Regions from separate parts of the Streptomyces sp. NPDC060028 genome, predicted to be linked through region 2. Evidence: riboswitches for the same ligand, from Rfam matches in the RefSeq annotation. Region 2 holds a riboswitch; the other holds the start of a gene.
The links. A riboswitch is a leader RNA that binds a small molecule or an ion and turns the genes downstream of it on or off. The one in region 2 is predicted to bind guanidine.
Positions count from the first base shown of each region.

Region 1: it holds a riboswitch for guanidine, as region 2 does, so the genes downstream of both, ACFWBF_RS30675 (DMT family transporter) here and ACFWBF_RS17505 (hypothetical protein) in region 2, are expected to answer to the same signal.

Region 1 is NZ_JBHWVJ010000086.1:6,579-16,949, forward strand. Features, by position in the region: gene ACFWBF_RS30670 (transglycosylase domain-containing protein) at 1-1,219, shown strand, start outside; gene ACFWBF_RS30675 (DMT family transporter) at 1,229-1,549, opposite strand; guanidine-III (ykkC-III) riboswitch at 1,582-1,660, opposite strand; gene ACFWBF_RS30680 (co-chaperone GroES) at 1,717-2,019, opposite strand; gene ACFWBF_RS30685 (DUF3618 domain-containing protein) at 2,085-2,402, opposite strand; gene bcp (thioredoxin-dependent thiol peroxidase) at 2,507-2,974, shown strand; gene ACFWBF_RS30695 (HNH endonuclease) at 3,123-3,761, shown strand; gene ACFWBF_RS30700 (HNH endonuclease) at 3,758-4,417, shown strand; tRNA gene ACFWBF_RS30705 (tRNA-Leu) at 4,465-4,540, shown strand; gene rdgB (RdgB/HAM1 family non-canonical purine NTP pyrophosphatase) at 4,591-5,205, opposite strand; gene ACFWBF_RS30715 (hypothetical protein) at 5,253-5,657, opposite strand; gene rph (ribonuclease PH) at 5,762-6,487, opposite strand; gene ACFWBF_RS30725 (glucose PTS transporter subunit EIIB) at 6,584-6,832, opposite strand; gene ACFWBF_RS30730 (PTS transporter subunit EIIC) at 7,054-8,358, shown strand; gene ACFWBF_RS30735 (PTS transporter subunit EIIC) at 8,652-9,923, shown strand; gene ACFWBF_RS30740 (MBL fold metallo-hydrolase) at 10,021-10,371, opposite strand, start outside.
Region 2 is NZ_JBHWVJ010000031.1:4,743-15,113, forward strand. Features, by position in the region: gene ACFWBF_RS17470 (TIGR03618 family F420-dependent PPOX class oxidoreductase) at 31-489, shown strand; gene ACFWBF_RS17475 (PadR family transcriptional regulator) at 563-1,177, opposite strand; gene ACFWBF_RS17480 (hypothetical protein) at 1,278-1,742, shown strand; gene ACFWBF_RS17485 (FAD-dependent oxidoreductase) at 1,739-2,947, shown strand; gene ACFWBF_RS17490 (MFS transporter) at 3,006-4,274, opposite strand; gene ACFWBF_RS17495 (LysR family transcriptional regulator) at 4,407-5,342, shown strand; gene ACFWBF_RS17500 (hypothetical protein) at 5,440-6,039, opposite strand; gene ACFWBF_RS17505 (hypothetical protein) at 6,142-6,660, opposite strand; guanidine-III (ykkC-III) riboswitch at 6,736-6,799, opposite strand; gene ACFWBF_RS17510 (dienelactone hydrolase family protein) at 7,019-7,768, shown strand; gene ACFWBF_RS17515 (helix-turn-helix domain-containing protein) at 7,795-10,353, opposite strand.

The sequences.
Region 1 (10,371 bases), on a different contig from region 2:
GGCCTCCACCTTCAAGCCCTTCGTCTTCGCGGCCGCCGTGCAGAACAACTCCCGTACGCAGGAAGGCCGCACGATCACCCCGTACACGATCTACAACGGCGACAACAAGCGCCGCGTCGTCGGCACCCGGATCCGCTACGCACCGGAGAACGAGGGACAGCTCAGCTACGGGAACATCACCGTCAACACCGCCACCGACCTCTCCGTCAACACCGTCTTCGCGCAGATGGTCGTCGACGTCGGCACCGAGAAGGTCAAGAAGACCGCCATCGACCTCGGCATCCCCGCCGACACCCCGAACTTCGACCCGGGCCCGGCCATGGCGCTCGGCACCATGCAGGCCAGCGTCCTCGACATGACCCAGGCGTACGCGACCCTCGCCGCGCACGGCCGGCACACCCCGCACACCTTCCTGGAGAAGATCACCAAGGAGGGCGACACCATCGCCCTCCCGGACCGGGGCGCGAACGAGGCCGTCAGCCGCGAAGCCGCCGACACGACCACGTCCATGCTGGTCAGCGTCGTGGACAACGGCACCGGTACGGCCGCACTCGCCGCCGGGCACCCCTCCGCCGGCAAAACGGGCACCGGGGAACAGGACCGCTCCGCCTGGTTCGCGGCGTACACCCCGGACCTCGTCACGGTCGTCTCGATGATGGGCCAGGACCCGGACACGGGCACCCTGGAGTCCCTGTACGGCGCGCTCGGCGAGGCCCGTATCGGGGGCGGCGGCTACCCGGCCCGGATCTGGGCGCAGTACACGAAGACGGCCCTGGAGGGCACGGACCCGGTGGACTTCGACCTGGAACTCATGCCGGGCGCGGACCGGCCCCCGCCGCCGGTGATCCCCAACACCCCGCAGCAGACCCCGGACGACGACTCCTCGGCCCCGCCGGTACGGCCGAGCCCCCCGACCGGGGGCCAGACCCAGGGCGGGCAGAACAACGGAGGCCAGACCCAAGGGGGCCAGCACAACGGAGGCCAGAACAACGGGGGTCAGAACAACGGGGGTCAGAACACGGGCGGCCAGACCCAGGGCGGGCAGACGCAGGGCGGCCAAACACAAGGGGGCCAGACAAACGGCGGCCAGACAAACGGAGGCCAGACCGACGGAGGCCAGACCGACGGAGGCCAGACCGACGGCGGCGCCACAACCGGAAACCCGGCCGGCACCACCGAAGGCCTGCGCCCCCGCCCCCCGACGAACCTGCTCGAATAGCCCGGGTGCTCAGTGCCCGGAGGTCACCTTCAGGCCCACCACGGCGACCAGCAGCAGACAGATGAAGAAGATCCGCGCGGCGGTGACGGGCTCACCCATCACCGCCATGCCGAGCACCGCCGCACCGGCCGCACCGATGCCGACCCACACCCCGTACGCCGTACCGATCGGCAGGGTTTTGACGGCGACGGAGAGCAGCACCATGCTGGCGACGATTCCGGCGCCCGTGAACACACTGGGCCAGAGCCGGGTGAAGCCTTCGGTGAATTTCATGCCGATCGACCAGCCGACTTCGATCAGACCGGCGACGATGAGAAGAACCCAGGCCATGACAGGCACCTCCGGGACGAGAGCGAACGGGGGGTGCGTCGTCTTTGCGTCCAGCTACCCGGTACGGCGCGTCTCGTCGGGGGTTCCCCACCACCCTAGCAAAGGGCGGGCAAAGCACAAGAAAAAGGACCGGTGACCGTGGTCACCAGCCCTTCTCGCAGGTCAGATCAGAGGTACAGCCCGGTGGAGTCCTTCGACCCCTCCAGCCGCTCCGCGGCCACGGCGTGCAGGTCCCGCTCGCGCATCAGCACGTACGTCGCCCCGCGCACCTCCACCTCGGCCCGGTCCTCGGGGTCGTACAGCACCCGGTCGCCCGGCTCCACGCTGCGCACGTTCTGCCCGACCGCGACCACCTCGGCCCAGGCAAGCCGCTTGCCCACCGCGGCCGTCGCCGGGATCAGGATGCCGCCGCCCGAGCGCCGCTCACCCTCCGGCAAGTCGGACTTCACGAGCACGCGGTCGTGCAGCATGCGAATGGGGAGCTTGTCGTGCGTGGTGGTGTCGGTGATGTCGTCGCTCACGCCCCGAACCTACCTCAGCGCCTGCGCCGCACCGACAGCACCACCAGCCCGGCCACACCCACCGCGACCAGCGCGACAGGAACGATCCGCTCGACGCGCGGAGCCCCGTCCTCGTGGCGCAGCCCGTCGCGCACATCGGTCATCAGACGGTTCACGGCGACCACGGCACGCCCGGCTGCGTGGTCCACGATCCCGACGGCCCTCGCCTTGGCATCCCCAATGATCGTCTTCGGGTGCATGCGCACGCCGATCTCATCGAGCGTATCGGCGAGCTGCTCGCGCCTGCGGACGATGTCCGCCTCGATCTGTGCGGGGGTCCTGGCTTCCGACACCGCGCTGCCTCCGTCGTCGTGGTCTGTGGGGGCGTAGTCCGCCATGAACAGTCTGTCAGCTTAGTCTCGAGACATATCGATCCCCTCCCGAGGAGACTTCCGACATGAGCGAGCGACTTCAGCCGGGCGACACCGCCCCTGCCTTCACCCTGCCCGACGCGGACGGCAACAAGGTCTCGCTCGCCGAGCACAAGGGCCGCAAGGTGATCGTGTACTTCTACCCGACCGCCCTGACCCCGGGCTGCACCAAGCAGGCCTGCGATTTCACGGACAACCTGGACGTGCTGGCCACGGCCGGCTACGACGTCATCGGCGTCTCCCCCGACAAGCCGGAGAAGCTGGCGAAGTTCCGCGAGAAGGAGCACCTGAAGGTCACGCTGGTCAGCGACCCGGACAAGGAGACGCTGACCGCATACGGCGCGTACGGCGAGAAGAAGCTGTACGGCAAGACGGTCACGGGCGTCATCCGCTCCACGGTGGTCGTGGACGAGGAGGGCAAGGTCGAGCACGCCTTCTACAACGTGAAGGCCACGGGCCACGTAGCCAAGATCATCAAGGACCTGGGAATCTGACCACCCCCTCCCTCCCGAACGCAGCGGCCCGCCCCCATCCGGCGCGGGCCGCTCCGCTTATCGGACGAAACAACCCGTAACCGTCCGACTATCGGTCCGTTACCCCATACGAGAGCCGCGCACGCGGCCGGGGACGGAGGGACACGGGATGCCGACCAGCCCGTACACGAAGGAACGCCTGGCGGCGGCGGCCAGCACGTCACGCACGCTGACGGAGGCGCTGGAACAGCTGGGGGTGGACCCGAAGAGCGGGTCGAGGCGGTACCTGTACGACCGCATGCGGAAGCTCGGGGTGAACGTCGCGCACTTCGAGCGGGAGGGGGAGAAATGGACGAGAGAGGTCTTGGAGGACGCGGTCGCCCTCTCGAAGAACATGTGTGAGGTACTGCGGCGCCTCGGGCTCGAGGTCGTGGGCGGTCACCACACCCACATCAGCCGCAAGGTGAAGGCATTCGGCATAGACACCTCGCACTTCGCGCCGACCTCCCTGGCGGGGCGGCCCAAGACGAGGCGAACCCCGGAGGCGATCCTCGTCAAGCAGAACGGGCCTCATACCCGCCGAGCTCAGAGTGAACATCTGAAGTGGGCGCTCAGCGCACTGGGTGTACCCGAACAGTGCGCAAGGTGCGGCATCCAGCCGGTCTGGCAGGGGCACCCACTACCTCTGGAGGTGGACCACATCGACGGAGACTGGCGCAACAACCAACCGGCCAACCTGCGGCTGCTCTGCCCCAACTGCCACTCCACGACAGACACGTACCGCGGCCGGGGCAAGGGACGCCGGTGACCAGCGCCGCCCACTACACGCGGGAAGTCCTGGCCGACGCCGCGGCCCGGTGCAAGGACATTGACGAGGTCATCGACCGCTACGGGATACAGCCGCACCCTCAGCGGCTCCGGCAATACCTCATGCGGCGCTTCTCCGCCTACGGCATCGACATATCCCACTTCGACCGACGCCCTTACCGGCTCCACGAGAAACCGGATCAGCCCTCTCTGCAGAACGCCGTCGCCACGTCGCGCTCCTGGGCGGAGACCCTCCGGCGTCTCGATCGGCCCGACAGTAGAGGGTGGAGGGCATCTCTCAAGGCGTGGGTCCTCGAATCGGGGCTGGACACGTCGCACTTCCTCGGTCAGGCACACGGCCGCGGCAAGCCTGGACGCGTACCCCGCAAGCCCGCTGATGAAATCCTCGTCAAGCACGAGGGAAAGTGGCGGACCCGTAGCCGACTCCTGCGAAGGGCCCTGCACGACATGGGTGTTCCGGAGTGCTGCGACACCTGCGGAACACCGCCCGAGTGGCTTGGTGACCCTATGACCCTGGAGGTCGACCACATCAACGGCGATTGGAGCGACGACCGCCGCGAGAACCTGCGGTTGCTGTGTCCCAACTGTCACGCGGTCACGAGTACGTGGTGCCGAGGTGGTCGACGAAGTCGTTAGAAATCCACCCGTCGACGCCCCGCCAGCGAGTAGAGTGTTCTTGGCTTGCGCCCGTACGCCAACTGGGGAGCGGCGATCTTTAGGTGGTCGCGTATGTCGGTTCGAATCCGATCGGGCGTACCAAGCAGACAAGGCCCGGCCTCCCGAGTTTCGGGAGGCCGGGCCTTGCTGCGTCAGCCCAGGAGGGCGCGGACGAACGGGGTCAGGGCGCGGAAGGCCTGGCCGCGGTGGGAGATGGCGTTCTTTTCCGCCGGGGTCAGTTCCGCGCAGGTGCGGGACTCGCCCAGGGGCTGGAGGATCGGGTCGTAGCCGAAGCCGCCCGTGCCGGCGGGGGTGTGGCGCAGGGTGCCCAGGAGGCGGCCCTCGACCACGCGTTCCGTGCCGTCCGGGAGGGCCAGGGCCGCCGCGCAGGCGAAGTGGGCGCCGCGGTTGGCGTCGTCGATGTCGCCGAGCTGGGCCAGGAGGAGGGCCAGGTTCGCGGCGTCGTCGCCGTGGGTGCCGGACCAGCGGGCGGAGAAGATGCCGGGGGCGCCGTTCAGGACGTCCACGCAGAGGCCGGAGTCGTCGGCGACCGCCGGGAGGCCCGTGGCCTGGGCCAGGGCGTGGGCCTTGAGGAGGGCGTTCTCGGCGAAGGTGACGCCGGTTTCCTTGACATCCGGGATCTGCGGGAACGCGTCCGCGCCGACCAGCTCGTGCGGCAGGCCGGCGTCGGACAGGATGGCGTGGAGCTCGGCGATCTTGCCCGCGTTGCGGGTGGCCAGGATCAGGCGGCGGGGCGTGGAGGTCATGCCCGCCATTATTCCGGCCGCCGCCCCGGGGTCGGCCCGGCCCGGGGTCAGCCCGGGGTGCAGACCTTCGAGATCTCCTTCGCCGCGTCCGCGACGGGCGTGACGTCCGGGACCGAGTTGCCGTTCTCGATCGACGTGCGGACGTTCTTGACGGCCGCGTTCATGGAGTCGATGGCCTTGCTCAGGTCGGCGTTGTCCGTCTGGTCGCCGACCTTCTTGAGGTTCGTCTCGATCTGGTTGAGCGCGTTCTGGGCGTCCTGCGGGCTGTTGCCCGCCTGCGAGACCGCCTGCTGGAGGTCGTTCGCGCCGTCCGTTATGGCCACCGCGGTGTTCGCGCAGTCCATCGCCGTCGAGATCGCGTCGCAGGAGGTGATCGCCGGGACGGCGAGAGCGGCCGCCAGCGCGACGGCGGCTATGCGGAGCTTGTGAGTCGTCTTCGGCTGCGGTTTCACTTCGGGTCTCCCCCAACTCTGGTACATGGACGGGCGCACGGCTGTGACACCGTGCGCCCGTATCCGCGTAGACGCCGGGGCGGGCCCGGCGGTTGCCGTGGAGGCTACAGCTCCAGGGCGCCGAGCTGGATGGCCTCCAGGTCGGCGCAGCCGCCGGTGGCCAGGTCGAGCAGGGCGTTGAGTTCCTTGCGGTCGAAGGGCTCGCCCTCGGCGGTGCCCTGGACCTCGACGAAGCGGCCGTCGCCGGTGCAGACCACGTTCATGTCGGTCTCGGCGCGCACGTCTTCCTCGTAGCAGAGGTCGAGCAGCGGGACGCCGTCCACGATGCCGACGCTGACGGCGGCGACGGTGCCGGTCAGCGGCTTGCGGCCGGCCTTGATGAGCTTCTTCTGCTGGCCCCAGGCGATGGCGTCGGCGAGGGCGACGTACGCGCCGGTGATGGCCGCGGTGCGGGTGCCGCCGTCGGCCTGGAGGACGTCGCAGTCCAGGACGATGGTGTTCTCGCCGAGGGCCTTGTAGTCGATGACGGCGCGCAGCGAGCGGCCGATGAGGCGGGAGATCTCGTGGGTGCGGCCGCCGATCTTGCCGCGTACGGATTCGCGGTCGCCGCGGGTGTTGGTGGAGCGGGGCAGCATCGAGTATTCGGAGGTGACCCAGCCTTCGCCGCTGCCCTTGCGCCAGCGCGGGACGCCTTCGGTGAAGGAGGCGGTGCAGAAGACCTTGGTGTCTCCGAAGGAGACGAGGACGGAGCCCTCGGCGTGCTTGCTCCATCCGCGTTCGATGGTGACCGGGCGGAGCTGTTCGGGCGTACGGCCGTCGATGCGAGACATGGCTCCGAGCCTAGTCGGTGCCGGGGTACGGAAAGACCCCGTCCGGGGCGTCCGGGACGGGGTCGTTCGTGCGTGGGTGGGCCGGGAGGGCTCAGCTCACATCATGTCTTCGATGTCGGCGGCGATCGGGTCGGCGTCGGTGCCGATGACGACCTGGATCGCGGTGCCCATCTTGACGACGCCGTGGGCGCCGGCGGCCTTCAGTGCGACCTCGTCGACCTTGCTCGGGTCGATGACCTCGGTGCGCAGGCGGGTGATGCAGCCCTCGACCTCTTCGATGTTCTCGATGCCGCCGAGCCCGGCGACGATCTTCTCAGCCTTGGTGGCCATGTGTTTCTCCCTGATGTTACGAAGAACGAGTCTCGGCGGCCAGGTACATGGATCCCACCTGTGCGGTCCGCTTTGTCACGGTAACGCACGGTTGGCCCATCTATGCGGGCACATGACCGCTGTCTGCCGAATGATGCGAATGATGGCGATCAGCAGCAGCCTGCCCGCAACTGGTCTACACCAGTGTGCCGCACGTGCCGCCGCTGCCAAAAACGGGCCGGGCAGGGAGGACGCCGATGAGCGCGAGCAGCGCCGCAGCAGCACCACCACGGCAGCAGTGGTGGAACGGCTTGTTCCAAGGGCTCCAGAAGATGGGACGGAGCCTTCAGCTGCCGATCGCCGTACTGCCTGCGGCGGGCATCCTCAACCGGCTCGGGCAGGCGGACGTCTTCGGGGCGGACGGGCTGGGCTGGACGGACGTGGCCAAGGTGATGGCCAGCGCGGGCGGTTCCCTGCTGAACGCCGACCTCGGCCTGCCCCTGCTGTTCTGCGTCGGCGTCGCGATCGGCATGGCCAAGAAGGCGGACGGCTCGACCGCCCTGGCCGCGGTGGCCGGCTTCCTGGTCTACCGGGGGGTGCTGCACGCCTTTCCCGAGGACTGCCCCACGGGGACCAGGGACATCCAGGGCGGCTGCCTGGGAGTGGACGACTCCTTCGCGGAGTACACCTTCCAGAACCCGGGGGTCTTCGGCGGCATCATCATGGGCCTGCTGGCCGCGTGGTTCTGGCAGCGCTACCACCGGGTCAAGCTGGTCGACTGGCTCGGTTTCTTCAACGGCCGCCGGCTCGTCCCGATCATCATGGCCTTCGTCGCGATCGCCTTCGCCGCGCTGTGCCTGTGGATCTGGCCGCCGATCGGTGACGCGCTGGAGAGCTTCTCGGACTGGCTGGTGGGCCTGGGCTCTTGGGGCGCCGGCATCTTCGGGGTGGCCAACCGCGCGCTGCTGGTGATCGGCCTGCACCAGTTCCTGAACGTGCCGGTGTGGTTCCAGTTCGGCAGCTTCACCAAGCCGGACGGGCAGGTCGTCCACGGCGACATCAACATGTTCCTGAGCGGGGACCCGAACGCCGGGCAGTTCCTCACCGGCTTCTTCCCCATCATGATGTTCGCCCTCCCGGCGGCCGCGCTGGCGATCACGCACTGCGCCAAGCCGCAGCGGCGCAAGGAGGTCGGCGGCCTGATGCTGTCGGTCGGCCTGACCTCCTTCGTCACGGGGATCACCGAGCCGCTGGAGTACTCGTTCCTCTTCGTGGCTCCGCTGCTGTACGCGATCCACGCCGTGCTGACGGGTGTGTCGATGGCGGTGACGTGGGCGTTGGGGGCGAAGGACGGCTTCAGCTTCTCGGCGGGTCTGATCGACTACGTCATCAACTGGAGCCTGGCCACCAAGCCCTGGCTGATCATTCCGATCGGGCTGTGCTTCGCGGTCGTCTATTACGCCGTCTTCCGCTTCGCGATCACCAAGTTCGACATCCAGACGCCCGGCCGGGAATCGGACGAGGAGATCGCGGCGATGGAAGCGGAGAACACGAAGGCGTAGCCCCCCGCTCCCCGCGCCCGCCCACACCCCCGCCCACGCCCCCTCCGCCCAATCACCGCAAAAGCCTCGCGGACCCCCCGGGTCCGGGGGGTTTTTGTCGTTCATGTCCAGATGTGTCCTCCGTCATGAAATTCATGGGTTCCTTACGCCGACCCCACCGTGCTACAACTGGTCTACACCACTTGGTGGTGTAGACCATGCGGGCTTGTCCGGCCCCGGGTCCCTTTCTGAGACGTCGCCAGCCCCCCGTTTTCCTTGTCCCCGGGCGGCGCCTTGCCCAATGGAGGAACCACATGTCCACAGCGACGGCTGCGGAAAAGAAGAAGGGCGCTGGCGTGATGGCCGTCATGCAGCGCATCGGCCGGAGCCTCATGCTCCCCGTTGCCGTGCTGCCTGCCGGCGCGCTCCTGCTCCGCCTGGGCGCGGACGACATGCTCGGCGACAAGGACGTCTTCCCGACGTTCATCGTCAAGATCGCCGGTTACATGGCCGCCGGCGGTGGCGCGATCCTCGACAACATGGCGCTGCTGTTCGCCGTCGGCATCGCGATCGGCTTCGCGAAGAAGTCGGACGGCTCGACCGCCCTCGCGGCCGTCACCGGTTACCTGGTCTTCCAGAAGGTGCTCGCCACCTTCACGGACAGCAACCTGCCGAAGGTCGCCAAGGTCGACGGCGACAAGATCATCCACGTGGACGCCGCGGTCAACGCCGGTGTGCTCGGCGGTGTCGTGATGGGCGTCATCACCGCCCTGCTCTACCAGAAGTTCTACCGGACCAAGCTGCCGGACTGGGCGGGCTTCTTCGGCGGCCGCCGTCTCGTCCCGATCCTCTCCGCCTTCGCGGGTCTGGTCACCGGCATCGTCTTCGGTCTCATCTGGCCGGTCCTCGGCACGGGTCTGCACAACTTCGGTGAGTGGCTGACCGGTTCCGGCGCCGTCGGCGCGGGCATCTTCGGTGTCGCCAACCGTGCGCTGATCCCGATCGGCATGCACCACCTGCTGAACTCCTTCCCGTGGTTCCAGGCCGGTTCCTTCGACACCGCCAACGGTGCCGTCCACGGTGACATCGCCCGCTTCCTCGCCCACGACCCGAGCGCCGGACAGTTCATGACCGGCTTCTTCCCGATCATGATGTTCGCCCTCCCGGCGGCCTGCCTCGCGATCGTCCACTGCGCGCGCCCCGAGCGCCGCAAGGTCGTCGGCGGCATGATGTTCTCCCTCGCGCTCACCGCGTTCGTCACCGGTGTGACCGAGCCGATCGAGTTCACCTTCATGTTCATCGCCCCGGTGCTGTACGCGATCCACGCGGTGCTGACCGGTGTCTCCATGGCGCTGACCTGGGCGCTCGGCATGCGTGACGGCTTCGGCTTCTCCGCCGGCGCGGTCGACTTCCTGCTGAACCTCGGCATCGCGGACAACCCGTGGGGCCTGGCCGGCATCGGTCTCTGCTTCGCGGTGGTCTACTACTTCGTCTTCCGCTTCGCGATCACCAAGTGGAACCTCCCCACCCCGGGCCGCGAGTCCGACGAGGAGCTCGCCGAGCTGCAGAAGGCCGAGGCCAAGTAAGCACGGTCGCGGTACGTACGCCAAAGCCCCCGCTCTCCCGGAAAAGGGAGGGCGGGGGCTTCGGCGTACGTGCGTACCGCGGTTCGGCTCCGGTGGCTCAGACCTCGTAGACGGCGCCCGAGTACGCGAGGTCGATCGGGCCGTCGTAGACCGCGCGGGCGTCGGCGAGGTTCTGCTCGGCATCCGTCCACGGCGGGATGTGGGTCAGGATGAGCCGGCCGACCTTGCCGCCGCGGGCGTACTCGCCCGCCTCGCGGCCGTTGAGGTGGAGGTCCGGGATGTCTTCCTTGCCGTGCGTGAAGGAGGCCTCGCAGAGGAGGAGGTCGGTGCCCTCGGCGAGCAGCCCCAGCTCGGGGCAGACGCCGGTGTCGCCGGAGTACGTGAGGGAGCGGCCGCCGTGCTCGACGCGGATGCCGTACGCCTCCACCGGGTGGCAGACCCTCTCGGT
Region 2 (10,371 bases):
GCCCAGGCACACGCGGGAGTTGAGCACGTCATGACTCAAGGTCCCGCACCTCGCTCCCTGTCCGACGATGCCCTCTCAGAACTGCTGAGCAGTCAGCAGTTCGCCACCCTCGCCACCAACAAGGGCAGTGGCCATCCTCATCTCATGACCATGCTCTACAGCTGGGACGCCGCAGCGCGCATCGTGCGGTTCTCCACCACCGCCGACCGCGTCAAGGTCAAGCAGCTCCGGCGTGACCCACGCGCGGCCGTGCATGTTCCGGGTGGCAACGTATGGTCGTTCGCCGTGGCCGAGGGCGAGGCCGACGTCTCCGAGATCACGACCACGCCGGGGGATGCGGTCGGGCGAGAGCTGCTCGCGATGGTGGCGGAGAGCGCGAAGCCGCTGGATGAGGATGCGTTCCTCGAGCAGTTGGTCGCCGAGCGCCGGGTGGTCATCCGACTGAAGGTGTCCCGGTTGTACGGGACGGCACTCGACATCGACGGCTGACACTGGTCACGGTCACGGTCACGGTCGAGAGCGCAGCGGTTCAGGCCGCCCCCGGACACACCCGGGGGCGGCCTCACTGTTGCACCGGCCCCGACGCGAGGGCGTCCAGCTGCTCCTTGGACCACGAGAGCGCGCCGGCTCGCAGGTCTTCGACCACCGCGCGCACCCACTCCAGCTCCGCGGCCGTCACGGCCCGCAGGTATTCGGTCTCCAGGCGGGTGATGCGCGGCAGTCCCTGTTCCGCCTCTGCGGCCATGGCCGCTTCCAGCCCGTCCACCTTCTTCGCGAGGGCGTCGGCCCGCCGCTCCAGTACGTCTGCCATCTCTTCGGGCGTGAGCAGCAGCAGATTCGAGAGGGCGGCCGGGAATTCCGGGAACTCCTGCTTGGGCGCGGAGAGCATCTCCTCCATCCAGGCGCGGGCGGTCTCGCGCCCCGCGTCCGTGACCTCGTACACGGTCCGCTCGGGGTACTGCTGATCGCGTCCTGTCTCGCGCACCGCGATCAGCCCGTCGCCGTTGAGCCGCTCGATCGTGCGGTAGAGGCTCGCACGCTGCCTGACGTTGACGACTTGTTCCTTGCCCCAGTCCTTGACCAGGCGCTGGATGCCGTAGGGGTGCAGCGGCTGGTAATGCAGCAGGGCCAGGACGGTCAGGGCGAGGGGGGAGCTGCGGGGAGTGGAGGGAGTCATGGACTCGACTCTAGCCTCGGCAAGACTAGTTGACGTGATACTAGTTTCAGTGCAACTATCAAATCGTCAGCGCAACGCCGCCCAGAGAGGAACCACCGAGATGTCCCTCACCGAGCGCATCCACTCCGACCACGGCCTCGTCAAGCACCTGGGGAACTGGACCGAGGCCGGCCGCTTCGAGCTCAAGGTCCGCCATGGTGCCGCCGTCCTCGACCTTCGTTCCCCCGGCCTCCCCGACGACATCGAGATTCACATCGACATGGACCGGGCCATGGTCAAGCTGCTGGTGGACGACGGCGCCGCCATTGACCACTGGAACCTGAGCTGGACCGCCCGCGGCAAGATCAAGGACTCCCGCTCCTCCACCGGAGACAAGGCGTCGGCGGCCGGCCGCCGTATCCATCTGTCCGGCTCCGCGACGAACAGCGAGATCCGCATCCACCGCGGTGGCATCGCGATCCTGTCGGCGATGTTCTCCCGTGCGTACGTCCAGGACGTGCGCCGCGCCCACAAGACCGGCGGCGTACCGACGATCGACGATCCCACGAGGGGGCACCAGTCATGACCCGCATCGGCAAAGCCCGCACCGCGCTCGTCATCGGCGGCGGCATCGCAGGCCCGGTCGCCGCGATGGCCCTCCGCCAGGCAGGTATCGAGGCCGCCGTCCACGAGGCGTACGACTCCACGGCCGACGGGGCCGGAGGCGGCATGACCATCGCCCCGAACGGCCAGAACGCCCTCGACGCGATCGGCGCGGGCGACATCGTCCGCGCCATCGGCACACCGGTCACCGCCATGGGGCTGCGGAGCTGGACGGGTAAGCACCTCGCGCAGTTCGCCCCGCCCTCCCGTCTCCCGTCCCAGCAGTTCGTCTGGCGGGCCGATCTCTACCGTGCGCTGTACGACGAGGCGGAGCGCCGCTCCGTCCCCATCCACCACGGCAAGCGGCTGACCGGCACGACGGACACCGGCTCCGGCATCACCGCGCACTTCGCGGACGGTACCCAGGCGAACGCCGATATCCTCATCGGCGCCGACGGCATCCGCTCCACGGTCCGCCCCCTGATCGACCCTGATGCGCCAGAGCCGAACTACGCCGGCCTGGTCTGCTTCGGAGCGCGGATGCACCCCTCAGGGATGCCCTCCACCAACGGCGTCATGTACATGTGCTTCGGCAAGCGCGCATTCTTCGGATACCAGGTCTTCGACGACTCCTCGGCGGTGTGGTTCGTGAACCTGCCCCACCGCGCCCCGATGACGGTCGCCGAGGCCCAGGCGATCGGCGCGAAGGAGTGGATGCGCATCCTGCTGACCGCCTTCGCCGACGACCGCACCCCGGCCCTCGAGATGATCGGCCGTACCGACGTCGGCCAGCTCCTCGTCACCGGCCCGATGGAGAACATGCCGAGGGTCGCGAACTGGACCCGCGGCCGCATGACCCTGATCGGCGACGCGGCCCACGCCGCCTCGTCCAGCTCCGGGCAGGGCGCCTCCATCGCCGCCGAAAGCGCCGTCGAACTGGCGCGCTGTCTGCGGGACCTGCCCTACGACCAGGCCTTCGCGGCGTACGAGCAACTGCGCCGCCCCCGCGTCGAACGCATCATCAAGCTCGGCGCCCGCACGAACAGCAACAAGACCGCGGGCCCGGTCGGCCGCGTACTGCGCGACCTGGTGATGCCGGCGACCATGAAGCTGATCAACCCGGAGAAGACGGCCTGGCAGTTCGACCACCACATCGACTGGGACGCGAAGGCAGTCCCGCTCACGTAAACATGAGGCGGGGGGCCTGGTGCCGTATGCGCCTCACGGTTGTCTGGGGGATTCTTCGTCAGGTGCGGCTCGCTGCCGACTCCGGCTCGGAGAGGGGCGCTGCCGCGCGGCGGGGGAGGAGCAGCGGGGTCGCCAGCAGCAGCACGCCGGCCAGGCCGATGGCCGTACGGGGGCCGAGCAGGCTGCCCAGCACGCCCCAGGCGGCCGTCAGGAGTGCGGTCGAGGCCTTGGTGGTCACCGCCCAGGCGGACAGCGTGCGGGCGACCCGGTCGGTCGCGGTGCGCTCGAGGCGGTAGGTGGCGTAGACGGGATTGAAGACCCCGCAGCAGAAGATGAGCCCGAGCTCGACGCCCATCACCAGCAGCAGCCCTCCGGTGCCCGGCCCGAGGAAGGCCAGCCCGATGGGCCAGAGCGCGCGCAGCGCCCCGGCCACGACCAGGACCTGGCGCTGCCCGAACCGGGTGACGAGCGGTCGGGCCAGCCGCGAACCGAGCAGCCCGCCGATCGAGGGCGCGGCGAAGGCGAGGCCGTACTGCCACGGTTCGAACCCGAGTCGGCCGAGCATCAGGACGGCCAGCAGCGGCTGGGCGGCCATCACCAGGCCGTTGAACAAGGCGGTGTTGAAGAGCAGCGGACGCAGCGTGGCGTCGGCGAGGATGTACCGCCAGCCGTCGAGTAGGTCCCCGGCCCGCATGCGCGCGGCCTCCCGGCGCTCCGGCCGCGGCTCGTGCCCGCCCATCGCGCGGATGCCCAAGGCCGAGAGCAGGTAGCTGACCGCGTCGGCCACCACCGTCGCCACCGGACCGAGCAGCCCGATCGCCGCGCCGCCCAGCGGCGGTCCGATGATCGTGGTCGTCCAGGCCGTGGACTCGAATCGGGCGTTGGCGACGAGCAGGTCCTCGGCCGGCAGCAGCGTCTTCAGATACGCGCCGGAGGCGGCGCGGAAGGTGATGTCGCCCGCCGCGACGACGGCCGAGACCAGCAGGAGCTGCAGGAAGGTGAGCACGCCGAGCGCGAACGCGGTGGGGATGGTCAGCAGCGCGGCGCACCGCACCAGGTCCATCGCGATCAGCACCCGCCGCTTGCGGCGGAACTCCACCCACGGGCCGAGCGGCACCGCCACGGCCGCGCCCACCGCAGCCCCCACGGAGGCCAGCGCGGCGACCTCGGCCGAACCGGCGTGCAGCACCTGGATGGCGATCAGCGGGAACGCGCCGTAGGCGAGCCAGGTACCGAGCGCGCTGGTCCCGTACGCTCCCCAGAGCCACCCGAACCGCCGCCCCAGCCGATGTCCGAGCAGATGTCCCCGTCGGTTCCCGCTTCTCATGCCCCACGCCCCCGCCACTCACCCGCACAACCGATTCGCGATCGGAAGCATCAAAGCGGGCACCATACCCGGAGATCAAACAACCACGGGGCCGTCAGCCACAACCATTCGTTGTGGCCGTAGGGTGGCGGCATGGACCACGACACCGTCCGGACCTTCGTCGCCGCCGCCGACGCGGGGCAGTTCCAGGAGGCCGCCGTCGAGCTGGCGGTCACCCAGCAGGCTGTCTCCAAGCGCATCGCCGCGCTGGAGCGCAACCTCGGCGTGCGGCTGTTCACCCGCACGGCGCGCGGCGCCGAGCTCACCATCGACGGGCAGGCGTTCCTGCCCCACGCGCGCGAGCTGCTTCGCGTCGCCGAGCGCGCGGTCGCGTCCGTGCGCCCCGGCCGCCGTCCGCTGCGCGTCGACGTGATCGCCTCGCGCGTCGCGCCGTCCGGCCTGATGCGCGGCTTCCACCGCGCACACCCCGACATCGAGCTCGACGTGGTGATGCTGTTCGACATCGAGACGGCCATCGCCGCCCTGCGGTCCGGTGCGATCGACGCGTCCTTCCGCGCCGTCGCCGTCCCCGGCCGGCCTCTTCCCGAGGACATCGAGTCCGTCCGGGTGCTCGACGAGCCGCTCCAGCTCCTCACCGGCCCCGCCCACACGCTGGCGGGCGCCCGGTCGGTGACCGTCGCCCAGCTCGCCGGGCACCGGATCTGGATGCCCGGCGTCGTCCCCGGTACCGAGTGGGCCGCCTACTACGACGACCTCGTCGCCGCGTTCGGTCTCACCATCGAGGCGACCGGCCCCAACTTCGGCTCCGACGCGCTCCTCGACACCATCGCCGACACCCCGGCCCTGGCCACCTTCATGGGCGAGCAGACCCGCCTCGTCTGGCCCGCCGACCACGGCCTGCGCCGCATCCCGGTGACCGACCCGACGCCCGTCTATCCGCACTCGCTCCTCTGGCACCGCGACAACCCCCACCCGGCGCTGGCCACCCTCCGCGCGCACCTCGCCGCCAGAGCGGCCGGCCACGACGCCGCCGGGACCTGGGCGCCGGACTGGGTGATTCCGCGCTGAACGCCGCCGCGGGCCCGCAATCAGCGCGACCGGTTCGGTAAGCCGCCGTACGAACTCCTCGGCGGGCTCCTGACCGAGCTGCGCGACCCGAACGCTGTCAAGCGGACCGGACCTCGCGCTCGCCCAGCCGACGGGCCCGGGCCCGGTCGCAAAGCCAGGCACCCGTCCCCACCAGCACCGCCGCTCCCACCCCGTACAGGGGCAGCCACAGGGTCGTGGTGGCCGCGAGGCACTCGGCGACGGCCCTACGGCCCTGGATGTCCTGCGTGAACGCCAGGGCCGTGCCGTCACGGCCGGCCAGGTTACCGAGCGCGGCCTCCACCTGGAGGGCCTGGTACCTGCCCAGCAGCTCGCAGTCGCCGCGCGAGCCCGGCATCGGGAACAGCCAGGCCTGGCGCTGCAGCAGGGGGGCGAGTGCGACTGCCACGCAGAGGCCGATGACCAGCGCGTACGCGACGAGGCCGCGCATGTAGGCCGAGCGGATGTCGGGCGTCCACTGCGCCCGTCGCTGGAAGGCGAGCATCACCGCGAGGAGCGTTACCCCGATGAACGTGGCGAACCACTGCCACGAGCCCTGGGCGAGCGCGAACGTCAGCACTGCGGCGAGTCCGATGCCGATGACACCAGGGGCGGGAATGTCACTGCCCGCCGAGTCGGATGCCGGCCTCGGGGTCACTCGGGGGCTGGGATCACTCACGGGCCTCTCCTGCCGCGGGAGGCATCAGCATCCGCCGCGGGGCACCGCAGAGCTGGGCGCCATGCCGCACGGGCCGGGCTTCCCGCCCGGATGGCCCGCGTGTCACAGCCGCCAGTACGTACCCGCACGGGAATCGACGTGCACCACGTGTCGGCCGACGCGCACCACGTGGTGGTCCGGACCGGACCAGGAGCCGGTGGCACCCTCGGCGCCGGACATCGGGGTCCAGATCTCCAGGAAGGTACTGCCGTCCGGGTTGGTGCCCCGCTCGACGAGATCCGTACCCTCCCGCCGGAAGGTGCCGGTGTCTTCGCCGGGCTCGCCCGTGAGGTGGTGGAAGCGGACCCGGGAGCCGTCGAAAGACGTCGTACCGGCGAAACCCCGGCTGTCGGCGTAGTACGGGCCGGCCTGCAGCCACACCGCTTCACGTTCCTCGAGAAGGGGTCCGCCGTTGCGGCTGATGCCGCGCCGCAGCCAGGCGCCGTGCTCGGGCACCGGGACGCCAGGGCCGGGGCCGTCCGGAAAGCGGTCCGCCGGCCCCCGCTCCGGCTCAGGCGCGGTACGGCCCCCGGCGGCATGCGCGGTCGTCCGGTGGAGGCTGCGGGTGAGTGGCACGGTCATGGGGTTCGGCCCATCTTGCTCGACGAAGACGCTGCCGCGGTGCGGACAGCGGGCGGCGCTGCTCGTGCAGCACCGCGCGCGTCGTCGTGCGTAACCGGGTACGGCGCGTCTCGTCCGGGGCCGTGCATCCGGCCGCCGGACAACCTAGCAATGGAGGCGGCGGGCCGGGGCCCGGCCCGCGGTGACGTTCCTCACCCGCTTCCGGCCCTCGTGCATGGCCTCCGTTCAGGCACATCGACTCCGCGAGCCGAAACGGGGCACCCGCCTGCTTGGGTGATCGGCTACGTTGACCCCGGGTTGACCCCAACCCCTGGTAGGGGCTGTCTACTTGCATCAGCCCAGGGAAGGAAGATTCGCCATGCCCACCAAGAGGCTGCAGATACCCACCACCGAGGGCCGGGCCGATGCCTTCGCCGCCTTACCCGCCCGTGGCGAGCGGCACCCGGGGGTACTGCTGTACATGGACGCCATCGGCGTGCGGCCCGTGTTGGAGGAAATGGCCCGCACACTGTCCGAGCACGGTTACTACGTGCTCGTCCCCAACCTCTACTACCGGCACGGCCCGGCACCGGTGATCGAACTTCCCGCGTACCTGACGAAAGAGATACGGCCCGCGGTCTTCGCCCAACTGATGCCCTTGATCGAGGCGCACACCACCGAACGTGCCCTGCGCGACGCCGACGCCTTCCTCAGGTTCCTCACCACCCGGCCCGAGGTCAGCCCCGGACCGGTCGCCGTGATCGGCTACTGCATGGGCGCCGTCCTGGCGATGCGCACCGCAGCAGCCCACCCCGACCAGGTGGCGGCCGTCGCCGGATTCCACCCCGGCCCCTTGGTCACCGACGCGCCCGGCAGCCCGCACCGCCAAGTCCCCAAGCTGACCGCCCAAGTCCACCTCGGCCTGGCCGAAAACGACATGACGCCCGAAGCCATCAGCGAGCTCGACCAGGCCCTGGACGCCGCAGGCGTCGGCTACACCTCCGAGGTCTACCCCGGCACCGTCCACGGCTTCACCATGGCCGACACCGACGCCTTCAACCCCTCGGCGCTACAGCGCCACTGGGACCGCCTGCTGCCCCTCCTCGATCGCACCCTGGGCCGGCGCTGAGGCTCCGCGCACCGTACGGGGGCCGTTCAGCACACGCCGTGCTCGGGGAGGATCCAGCCGCGGTAGCGCTCCCGCCGCTCCTCGGCCACCGCCCCCGTTTCCCCGTGGGTGAGTCGACGCAGCAGCCGGGCCGCGCCTTCGGTGCCCGCCTCGACCTCCGTGCGCAGTTCGCCGACGAGGCGGTGCGCGAAGAGGAGGTGGGCCAGCTGCTCGGGGGCCCACCACGCGGAGGGGGGCCCGCCGCTGGCGATCAGGTTTCGCAGCAGGTCGAGGGCCTCGTGCAGCCGCCCGTGGTCGGCGAGCAGCTCCGTCAGGTGCTGTGCGGCCGGTACGCTCCCGCCGTCCGCCAGGGGCTTGACGATCTCCAGGGCTCGGTCCAGGTGTCCCTGCCGGGCGAGGAGCCGCGTCCAGCGGGCGACCGCGCGCCACATGCCGGTCGCCGCCAGGCCGGGCAGTTCGTCCAGCGGGCAGTGCTCCGCCCACTGTTCGCGGAGGTTGGGATCCCGGGCCGCGGCCGCGCGCAGGTGGTCGACGGCCTCCTCCTCGCGGCCATGTGCGAGGAGGATCTCGGCCAGCATCTTGCAGGCGTTGCTGTAGCCGGCCTCGACGAAGGGGCGCAGCACGGCGAGGGCCTCCTCGACGCGGTCCTCTTCCACCAACAGCTCGACCACCCGGTCGGCGGCCCCCCGCTCGGTGTGGACGTACGGCATGTAGAGCGCGATCGCCTCGCGGCGCCGGCCGCGCCGGGCCAGCAGCTCGGCCAGTCGTCCGGTCGAGTTCACCTGCCCGGCCGCCGCCCGGGCCCGTAGCGCTTCCTCGTCACCGAGCTCCGCCAGGAGGTCGGCCAGGTGACCGTCGGCGAAACGGTTGCCGTCGGCCGCCCACCGCCTCGCCACCTCGACCGCCTCGTCCGGGCGTCCCACGCGTACCAGCAGCTTCATCAGTTCCGGCTTCTCGCCCTGTGCCCCGAGTACCTCGATCGCCTCCTGCGCCCGGCCCCGGCCGGCGAGGAGCCCGGCCCACCGGGCCGTGGCCCGCGCCCTGCCGGGGTGCCAGTCCGCGTGCACCGTCGGCCGCAACACCTCGATCGCCTCCTCGATCCGGTCCTCCCGCAGGAGCGCCTCGGCCAAGGCTTCGGTGGCGCCGTGGAGGTCGTGGTCGCCGTGGTCGGCCAGCCGCCTGTGGAAGGCGGCGGCCTGCGGGTACCGCATCCGCAGGCCGGCGGCGCGGGCGAGGCGTTCGAGGTCGTCCGGGGCATGGCAGTGCTCGCTCAGGGCCCGCCACACCGCGTCGTCGGGGCAGACCGTACGACGGGTCTCACGCGCCCGCTGGAGGAGGTAGTCGGCGGCGACGTACCCGGTGGTGACCTCCATGTCCCCGTCGGCGCAGGGCATCAGGGCTGGAGCGACGCCGCGCAGGGGGGCCGTGGCGTAGTCGATGGAGCTGCGCAGCCAGTCGCGCGGGGCGACGCCCCGCCGGCCCTTCAGGTACGCGCGCACGGCGGCCCGCAGGAACTCCTCCGACACCGGACCGTGCACGCCCAGACGGCGGGCGTCGACCGCGGCGGTGATGACGTGTTCGGCGTAGGGGTCCGGCGCGCACTCCCACCGGCGTACGAGATCGGGTGCCGCCGCGAGGACTTGCGTGAATCCCGTGTCCGGACTGTCGAGCGCGGCACGCACCCACCGGTCCTCGTGCGCCCGCTCCCGGGCGCGGGCGGTCTCGGAGGCGGTGAACGCGCCGGCGACGTCGAAGACGACGGCCAGTTCGAGCAGCCTGCGGTCCTCGTCCCCCCGGCTGTCCCCCTCGCGGCGCGGAGCGAGGACGCGGGCCTGGTACTCGGTCGTCCACATGGTTCCCACGATCACCGTGCCGCGGTGGAGCAGGGTCCGTACGGTGCCCTCCGTCAGGGCGTCCGCGGTACCGAGGTGGACCTGCAGCTCGTCCAGCCACAGCACCGTCCGGGGTGTCGGCGCCGCCGCCAGCTCACGGATCGCGTCGGTGCTCGCGGGGTGCACCAGCCACCACTCGGGCAGCACCTCCAGGACGGCCTCATAGAGCGTGCGCGTCTTCCCCACGCACGACCGGCCGTTGAGGAGCAGGAAGCCGCCGTCCTTCGCGGCGGTCGCCAGGGCCTCGCGCAGGCCGTCGTCGAGATCTCGTGGTACGTAGCCGGCGGGCTCGTCGGGGGCCCCCTCGAACACGATCGGGGCGCGTACCCCGAGCCGGCGCGGCAGGGCTTCGCGGACCCGGACGGCGCCCGGGGGAGCGGACCGACGGCCGGGGAGCGCCCGTTCGCGGGCGGCCATCCACGGGCGGATGCCGGCAGGGAGGACCCCGCACACCGCCAGGTAGGTCAGGAGACGCTCCGGGGGCGGAACCGTCTCGCCCGTGGCGTAGGCGTGCGCCGAGCCCTTCGACAGCGTTCCGTACGGCCCCCCTTTCGCAAGCCGGCCGGCCCTCTCCGCCATCTCGGCGTAGGACAAGCCCGCGCGCAGACGCAGTTCCTCCAGGTGCTCGGCCAGCAGCCGTGGGGTGGTCACCCCGGACGGATCGATCCCGTGGACATCCGGTGAACGGGTCATCCACACGTCTCCCTCGTG